4 regions of the Janthinobacterium sp. LPB2021202312-11-4 genome follow, and region 3 is predicted to be linked to each of the others. Evidence: predicted binding sites of a transcription regulator. Region 3 holds the regulator's gene; each other region holds the start of a gene.
What was found. Region 3 encodes sigma-54, which starts transcription at its own class of promoters, with help from an activator protein. Its sites were predicted from a motif close to TGGCANGNAANCTGCTTT; they were not measured.

Region 1: glnA (glutamate--ammonia ligase) is a predicted target of sigma-54. The motif match lies at 894-911, and genes of this name have one in related genera.
Region 2: V5E99_RS06905 (circularly permuted type 2 ATP-grasp protein) is a predicted target of sigma-54. The motif match lies at 1,310-1,327, and genes of this name have one in related genera.
Region 4: V5E99_RS27270 (pilin) is a predicted target of sigma-54. The motif match lies at 1,336-1,353, and genes of this name have one in related genera.

The regions. Positions count from the first base shown of each region.
Region 1 covers NZ_JBAGKV010000010.1:45,382-47,584, forward strand. Annotated here, with positions in the region: gene glnA (glutamate--ammonia ligase) at 1-797, opposite strand, end outside; gene thiI (tRNA uracil 4-sulfurtransferase ThiI) at 1,128-2,203, shown strand, end outside.
Region 2 covers NZ_JBAGKV010000004.1:276,559-278,761, forward strand. Annotated here, with positions in the region: gene V5E99_RS06895 (hypothetical protein) at 88-321, shown strand; gene V5E99_RS06900 (ribonuclease E inhibitor RraB) at 535-876, shown strand; gene V5E99_RS06905 (circularly permuted type 2 ATP-grasp protein) at 1,359-2,203, shown strand, end outside.
Region 3 covers NZ_JBAGKV010000016.1:141,548-143,750, reverse strand. Annotated here, with positions in the region: gene lptB (LPS export ABC transporter ATP-binding protein) at 1-397, shown strand, start outside; gene V5E99_RS18255 (RNA polymerase factor sigma-54) at 573-2,066, shown strand; gene hpf (ribosome hibernation-promoting factor, HPF/YfiA family) at 2,140-2,203, shown strand, end outside.
Region 4 covers NZ_JBAGKV010000037.1:8,806-11,008, forward strand. Annotated here, with positions in the region: gene pilB (type IV-A pilus assembly ATPase PilB) at 1-1,174, opposite strand, end outside; gene V5E99_RS27270 (pilin) at 1,400-1,819, shown strand; gene V5E99_RS27275 (BON domain-containing protein) at 2,153-2,203, shown strand, end outside.

The DNA of each region.
Region 1 (2,203 bases), on a different contig from region 3:
GAACCGTTATCGCCGTACAGAGGCTTAGGCATGAAGGTCGCGGTGCGGCCGTAAGCCACAGCTACGTTGTGCACGCAGTATTTCAGGGTCTGAACTTCGTCAGCCTTGGCCACCAGGGTGTTGAACTTCACACCGATTTCGTTCTGGCCGGCAGTCGCCACTTCGTGGTGGTGAACTTCGATGACCAGGCCCATTTCTTCCATGGCGTTGCACATGGAGGTACGGATTTCGTGGTCGTGGTCGAACGGAGGAACCGGGAAGTAGCCGCCTTTGATGCCTGGACGGTGACCGTGGTTGCCGCCTTCGATGTCCTGGTCGGACATCCACGAACCTTGTTCGGAGAAGATCTTGAACATCGAGCCGGAGATGTCCGACTTGAATTTAACCTGATCGAAGATGAAGAACTCAGGCTCCGGGCCTACGAATACGGTGTCGCCGATACCGGTCGACTTCAGGTATTCCTCGGCACGCTTGGCGATCGCACGTGGGTCGCGATCGTAGCCTTGCATGGTCGAAGGCTCGATGACGTCGCAGACGATGATCAGCGTTGGGTCTTCGGTGAACGGGTCGAGCACGGCAGTGCTGTCGTCCGGCAGCAGGATCATGTCGGAAGCTTCGATGCCTTTCCAGCCAGCAATGGAGGAACCGTCGAACATTTTGCCTTCTTCGAAGAAAGCTTCATCCAGCGCATCGCGAGCCGGCATGGTCACGTGGTGCTGAGTGCCTTTGGTGTCCGTGAAGCGCAGATCAATCCACTTGACGTCATGATCTTTGATGAGTTGAACCGACTTCGACATAGTGTCCTCCGGGTGGCTTCGGGCTTAGTAGTGGATGCCCTTAGAATGTGGGTGATGCCGGCGCGAATACTCGGCCAAGGCAACCTGCCTCACAAGGGAGCAAATTGCATGCCAGTGCCCCACCATGGGTTTTTTGCCCCAATATCACGCTTATAAAGGCTTATCGCCCCGCAAAGCTGAAAATACCGCCCTGTAATGTAGCGTCAATTTCTACAAATGACCCGTTTTGGTGCGTTCGAAACCTTCTGCATATTAACTGGTTAAACCTTGAGCAATTTCCGCTATAATCCGCGCCCCCCTTTTTCGGCTGGCCCTGCGCGCGCTGTTTTCATGAAACTAATCGTAAAAGTCTTTCCCGAGATCACCATCAAGAGCCGCCCGGTACGGATGCGTTTCATCCGCCAGTTGGCCAAGAACATCCGTGCCGTGCTCCGCGATCTGGACCCGGCTGTGGTGGTGAACGGTGTGTGGGACAACCTCGAGCTGGAAACCCGCGTCACTGAGCCCAAAGCCCTGAAGGAGATGACCGAGCGCCTGAGCTGCATGCCGGGCATCGCGCATTTCCTGCAGGTCGATGAATACCCGTTGGGCGACTTCGACGACATCGTTGCCAAGTGCAAACAGCACTACGGCGATGCATTGGCCGGGAAGATCTTTTCGGTGCGCTGCAAGCGCGGCGGGCATCACACCTTCACGTCCATGGACGTGGAGAAATACGTCGGCAGCCAGTTGCGTCGTCAGTGCGGTGCCGCCGGGATTTCCCTGAAAGAGCCGGAAATCGAAGTTCGCATCGAAATTCGCGACCAACGGTTGTATGTGATCCACAGCCAGCACAACAGCATCGGCGGTTATCCGCTGGGAGCGCTGGAACAGACGCTCGTATTGATGTCCGGCGGCTTTGACTCGACAGTCGCCGCCTACCAGATCATGCGCCGTGGCCTGATGAGCCATTTCTGCTTCTTTAATCTGGGCGGCAGGGCCCATGAACTGGGCGTCATGGAAGTCGCGCACTTCATCTGGAAGAAGTACGGCAGCTCCCAACGCGTGTTATTTGTCAGTGTGCCGTTCGAGGAAGTACTGGGAGAAATTCTCGGGAAAGTCGATAACAGTCATATGGGCGTAGTTTTGAAGCGTATGATGTTGCGCGCTGCGTCGAAGATTGCCGATCGGCTCGACATCGATGCGCTGGTGACCGGTGAAGCGATCTCCCAGGTATCGAGCCAGACATTGCCGAACCTGTCGTTGATCGACTGTGTGACCGAGAAGCTGGTCTTGCGCCCGCTGATCGCCAGCCACAAGCAGGACATCATCGACCTGGCCAACGAAATCGGCACCGCCGACTTCGCCAAGCACATGCCGGAATACTGCGGGGTCATCTCGGTGAACCCCAAGACCCACGCCAAGCG
Region 2 (2,203 bases), on a different contig from region 3:
AAACGATGCAATCCGTTTGAACGATCAGTCAGTGCAAAAGTCCAGATAGATGTAAGCCCATTTGCGGGTTTGATCGAGGAGGCACTGATGCAAAAGTGGAAAATCACTTTCGTGGATGATCACGGTGAAACGGTCGATGAAGTCTTCGAGTGCGAGGAATGCCCGGACAACGAGCACGCCGCCAAACTCATCAAGGCCCGGCTCCTTCCTGTCGCTGCCGAACTGGATCTCAATGATCTGGAGGGGCGAACCGCTGATGCCAGCGTTAAAAGTCTCAAGACCCAGAACAGCATTCAAATCCTCGGCATTACGCCTGTCTGAACCTCACCTGTCTCATTCACATCCAGACCTTGGCAGCTGCTCTGACTTGGGGCTACTCTGCAAGCGAGATCAGCGAAAGGATCGCTAAGGTCTGGTCTTGTCAGCTACATGCTTGCTTCCCACCGACAACATGGTTGTCGCATCGCCTTCACCATTCGGTTGCGGGTGCCGGGAATACGGAAAGTCTATCCATCAATTTGAGGGGGACGTTTCATGAGCACAGCCTATCAAGAAGACATCAGCAGCAGCGTGCTGCGCCGCATGAAAGAAGGCGGTTTCGACTTTTCACGATTTCATCCCATCGAGTTCTACGCGATTTTCCCGGACGAGGAACGGGCACGCAGGGCGGCAGGGCATTACCGTGGTGAATCCATGAACGCACAGATCAGCGTGCGCGACGACGGCGCGTGGCATCTGGAATTGAGCAAAGTGATGTACGCCACCTACGACGGCATCGGCGACTTTGAGCAGGACTTCGAGGCGGTGGTCGAGCCGCTGGGCGGGATCATCGAAGGATGGGGCGTCAAGCAGGAGGTACGAGGGCTACTCGCATAACATCATGAACAGCGACAACACTCAGTAACGGCTGACCTTCGGGTTGGCCGTTTTCGTTTGTGGGTTTGTGAAGATCAAAATCAAAAGATCGCAGCCTTCGGCATCTCCTACGTTGGAATGCGTTCTCCTGTAGGCGCTGCCGAAGGCTGCGATCTTTTGATCTTCGCTTTTTGATTCACAACATTTCAAAAAACCAAAAAAAACCGCCTAAACAGGCGGCCAAAGGGAAGTTCGAGAGGTTTTGCAACGAATGCGCGGATTATCCGCATTGATCCCCGGGCAGTGAAATCAACTCTGACTATGCTGGTAATAGGCAACAACATTGCTTCGCAATGAAGCGGGGGCGATCAGCTTGGGGCGTTTGCCGCACAGGATTGGTGCGGTGTATTTGCGTCGGTTATCCAACTGATTGATATCAAAGCGTTTATGCCGATGGCACGGGCCTTGCGATGCCTAGATGTCCGGGTGACAAGGAGTACGGCATGATCCGCACCTATTTTGATGAGATGTACGATGCCGGCGGCCAGGTCCGCCCGCATTATCGGGAGTTTGCCCGTTGGCTGGCCGACACGCCTGACGAGCTGCTGGCCCAACGGCGACGCGAGGCCGATCTGTTATTTCATCGTGCCGGGATTACCTTCACGCTCTACGGGGACGAGCAGGGCACCGAGCGCCTGATCCCCTTCGACACTATTCCGCGCAGCATCCCTGCCAGCGAATGGCGGATCGTCGAACGCGGCTGCATCCAGCGGGTCAAGGCGTTGAACATGTTCCTCGCCGACCTCTACCACGAGCAGCGCATCATCAAGGCCGGCATCATTCCGGCCGAGCAAGTGCTGGCTAACGAGCAATACCAGTTGGCGATGCAGGGCCTGGACCTGCACCGGGACATTTATTCCCACATCTCCGGTGTCGATCTGGTGCGCGATGGCGACGGCACGTACTACGTGCTCGAAGACAACCTGCGCACACCGAGCGGCGTGAGTTACATGCTCGAAGACCGCAAGATGATGATGCGACTGTTCCCCGAGTTGTTCGCCGCACAACGCATTGCGCCCATCGACCACTACCCGAACCTGTTGCTCGACACCCTGAAAAGCTCCAGCCCGATCGATAACCCGAGCGTGGTGGTGCTGACGCCCGGGCGCTTCAACAGCGCGTTTTTCGAGCATGCCTTTCTCGCTCGGGAAATGGGCGTCGAACTGGTGGAAGGCGCGGACCTGTTCGTGCGTGACGACAAAGTCTTCATGCGCACCACCGACGGGCCGAAAGCTGTCGATGTGATCTACCGGCGCCTCGACGATGCGTTCCTCGATCCACTGGCGTT
Region 3 (2,203 bases):
CAAGGCCGGTCGCCGCAAGGAGCTGGAAAGCCTGCTGCAGGAGTTCCACATCAGCCACATCCGTGACAACCTCGGCATGAGCCTGTCCGGTGGCGAACGCCGCCGTGTGGAAATCGCCCGCGCCCTGGCCACCAACCCGAAATTCATCCTGCTCGACGAACCTTTCGCCGGCGTGGACCCGATTTCGGTCGGCGATATCAAGCAGATCATCCATCACCTCAAGGCCAAGGGCATTGGCGTGCTGATCACGGACCACAACGTCCGTGAGACCCTGGATATCTGCGAAACAGCCTACATCGTCAACGATGGCCAACTGATCGCCGAAGGTGACTCCGCCACCATCCTGGCCAACGAACTGGTCAAGGAAGTGTACCTGGGTCATGAGTTCCGCCTGTAAGCACTGAAGTGTCTGGCAGTTGTCCGAGCGCCGGTTTCGATAAAGCTTTTTTATTGTTACAGCGCTCTAGGCAAACGTTGCGGTTTCGGGCATATAATTTGCTTAAGTTTGGCGCTCCGGCGCCCTGTAGTGGATGGCGCATGTGCGCCGGCGAATAAGGTGTTAAGCCCCTGCCATGAAACCATCGCTAGTCTTGAGAATGGGCCAGCAGCTGACGATGACACCTCAGCTGCAACAGGCCATCCGCCTGCTCCAATTGTCGACCCTGGACCTGCAACAGGAAATCCAGGAGGCCCTGGAGTCCAATCCGATGCTCGAACGCCAGGAAGAAGGCGACGACTTCGATAACGCCGACCCCTTGGCCGACAAAGCCGAACAGCAACCCAACGCCGATGTTTCGGAACCCTCCTACCAGGAAACCGCCCCGACGGTGGATAACCTCGAGGAAGGCGACTGGAACGAGCGCATTCCCAACGAACTGCCCGTCGACACCGCATGGGAAGACGTCTACCAGACCAGCGCCAGCAGCCTGCCAAGCAACGATGACGACGAGTGGGACTTCACCACCCGCACGTCGGCCGGCGAAAGCCTGCAAAGCCATCTGCTGTGGCAATTGAACCTGGCGCCGATGTCCGACACCGATCGCCTGATCGCCGTAACCTTGATCGATTGCATCAACAATCAGGGCTACCTGGACGAAACCCTTGAGGAAATCCTCGAAGCCTTCGATCCGGAACTGGACATCGAACTGGACGAAATCGAAGCTGTCCTGCACCGCATCCAGCAATTCGAACCGGCCGGTATCGGCGCCCGCAACCTGGGCGAATGCCTGTTGCTGCAATTGCGCCAATTGCCCGCCAAGACACCTTGGCTGGCCGAGGCCAAACGCCTGGTCACCGATTACATCGACCTGCTCGGCAGCCGCGACTACAGTCAGTTGATGCGCCGCATGAAGCTCAAGGAAGATGAACTGCGCCAGGTGATTGAACTGGTCCAGAGCCTCAACCCCCGCCCAGGTTCGCAGATCGAGTCCAGTGAAGCCGAATACGTCGTCCCCGATGTGATCGTGCGCAAGGACAACGAGCGCTGGCTGGTCGAGCTGAATCAGGAATCAGTACCGAAGCTGCGGGTCAACGCCCAGTACGCCGGTTTCGTGCGCCGCGCCGACACCAGCGCCGACAACACCTTCATGCGTAACCAGTTGCAGGAAGCCCGCTGGTTCATCAAGAGCCTGCAAAGCCGCAACGAAACCCTGATGAAAGTGGCCACCCAGATCGTCGAACACCAGCGCGGCTTTCTGGAGTACGGCGACGAAGCGATGAAACCGCTGGTCCTGCATGACATCGCCGAAGCGGTGGGCATGCATGAGTCGACGATTTCACGGGTAACCACGCAAAAATTCATGCATACCCCACGGGGCATATATGAACTGAAATACTTTTTCTCCAGCCATGTCAGCACCTCTGAAGGCGGCGAATGCTCGTCCACGGCGATCCGCGCGATCATCAAAAAACTGGTTGCGGCGGAAAATCAGAAAAAGCCGTTGAGTGACAGCAAGATCGCTGGTTTACTGGAGGCACAAGGCATTCAGGTGGCTCGCCGCACCGTCGCCAAGTACCGCGAGTCCTTAGGGATCGCGCCTTCGAGCGAACGCAAGCGGTTGATGTAAGCCACGCCACAGCGTTCCAGTGGCAGGTACCTTTACCTGCCGCTTTATGCACTGGCAACGAAGGAGAAGCTGTATGCAAGTCAACATCAGTGGACACCAACTGGAAGTGACCGAACCCCTGCGCACCTACATCGGCG
Region 4 (2,203 bases), on a different contig from region 3:
TCACGTCCGGGTCCTGACGCAGGAACGAGCGCAACGCCTGGGCAAAATCCAGCCCCTGCTTGGGATTGACGTTGACCTGGTTGACGCCTTCCATGTTGATCTCCACCGGGTCTTCGGCGGTGGAGATGTTGATGTCGACGGTGTTGAGGATATTCAGCCCGGTGTAGAGCGACACGGTTTTGCCCGAGCCGGTGGGGCCGGTGACCAGGATCATCCCTTGGGGCTGCTTGAGCGCGGCCATGAACAGGGCTTTCTGTTCGGGTTCGTAGCCGAGGGCGTCGATGCCCATTTGCGCGCTGGACGGGTCGAGAATCCGGATCACCACTTTCTCGCCCCACAGGGTCGGCAGGGTGTTGACCCGGAAGTCGATGGATTTGGTCTTGGACAAGCGCATCTTGATCCGCCCGTCCTGGGGCCGGCGTCGCTCGGAGATGTCGAGGCTTGCCATGACTTTGAGCCGTGCTGCGATGCGGCTGGCCAGTTGACTCGGCGGCTTGGCGACTTCGCGCAAGATACCGTCAGTGCGCATTCTTACCCGGTAGGTTTTTTCATAGGGTTCGAAATGCAGGTCGGAGGAGCCGCTTTTGATCGCGTCGAGCAGCATCTTGTGGACGAAGCGCACCACGGGCGCGTCATCGGCGTCTTGCCCGGCGATGGCATCCTGGTTTTTGTCGTCGACTGCCTCGATGTCCAGACCATCAAGGTCTATGTCGGCCATTTCTTCCAGGCCGGTGGCGTGGCTGTCGAAGAATTTTTCGATGGCATCGCTGAGCTTGTCGTCTTCGACCAGGATTGCTTCGGTGCTCAGCCCGGTGCTGAACTGGATGTCGTTGATCGCTTGATGGTTGGTCGGGTCGGAAATCCCCACGAACAGTTTGTTACCGCGTCGCCACAGGGGCAGGGCGTGATGCTGGCGAACCAGTTTCTCGCTGACCAGGCCTTTGGGCTGGGTTTCCTTGTCCAGGCAATTGAGGTCAAGCAAGGCCATGCCGAAGTGCTCGGAAGCAATCTCCGCGACCTGCCGGCTCTTTACCAGTTTGTTCTGGACCAGATAGCTGACCAGGGAAATGCGATTGCGTTGGGCTTGCTGATACGCCTGTTGCGCGCTTTTGTCAGTGAGCAGTTCGGCCAGGACCAATTGCTTGGCCAGACCGCTAAGGGCGATGTCGTTCATGGGCATTCCGGACGCAGACAGTTCATGACTTATAGCCTAGTCAAGGGATGCAGCGAAACCAGGAGGCTTCAGGTGACAAAAAGTGTCAGATAGTGCGGATGCTGGGGGTCGGAAGCGGCGCTGCTGTCGAACCGCGCCCCGTGGACAGGGGCTGTAGGGTTTGGCATGGACCCTGCTGGGGCTTATTCAGATCATGAGATTCCGACTCATGCACGGAGCTTGTCTATGAATAGTCAAAAAGGTTTTACCCTCATCGAGCTGTTGATTGTGGTCGCGATCATTGGGATTCTGGCGACGTTTGCGCTGCCGGCCTATAGCAAATACCAGGCGCGGGCTAAGGTCACGGCGGGTCTCGCTGAGATCAGCGCGTTGAAAGTACCGTTCGAGGATGTCATCAATCAGGGTACTGCCCCGACGTTAGCGCTGATAACAGGTGGTACGGCGACTACAACCTCAAACTGCACGCTCACTGCTTCCGGTACTCCAGCGGATGGTGCCGGAACAATCACTTGTACGATCCTCAGTGCTCCGGCCCCGGTATTGGGTAAAACCATCACGCTGACTCGGACTGCGGCGACGGGTTGGGCGTGCACGACCACCGTAGCAGCTGACTTCTCGCCTAAAGGCTGCACTGCCTCCGGTTGACAGTTCAGTTGACCGAAGCCTCGTTTGCAAAGACGAGGCTTTTTTTTGTGAGCTCAAAACCATGTTCTTTCATTACCTGGCGAGCGCGCGAGTACAAGCGGTGAAACTTCACAAAATTCATGGCCTTAGGCCCACGCTAAAACCGGCATCTTGCATGTCGATAATCCGCAACTCATGCAATTTGCATGATTGCGGGATTTTCAGTATTTCCTAACTTATTGTTTTATAAGGGTTTATCACTCGTCTCAAGGTTGGCACAGCGTTCGCAATATACCCAGTAACCCTGCTGAGAAGACACGCAGCAGACTTTATAGAAAAACAGGAGTTACTCGTATGAAGAAGTTCGCTATCGCTACTGCTACCGCGCTGACCCTGACCATGGCC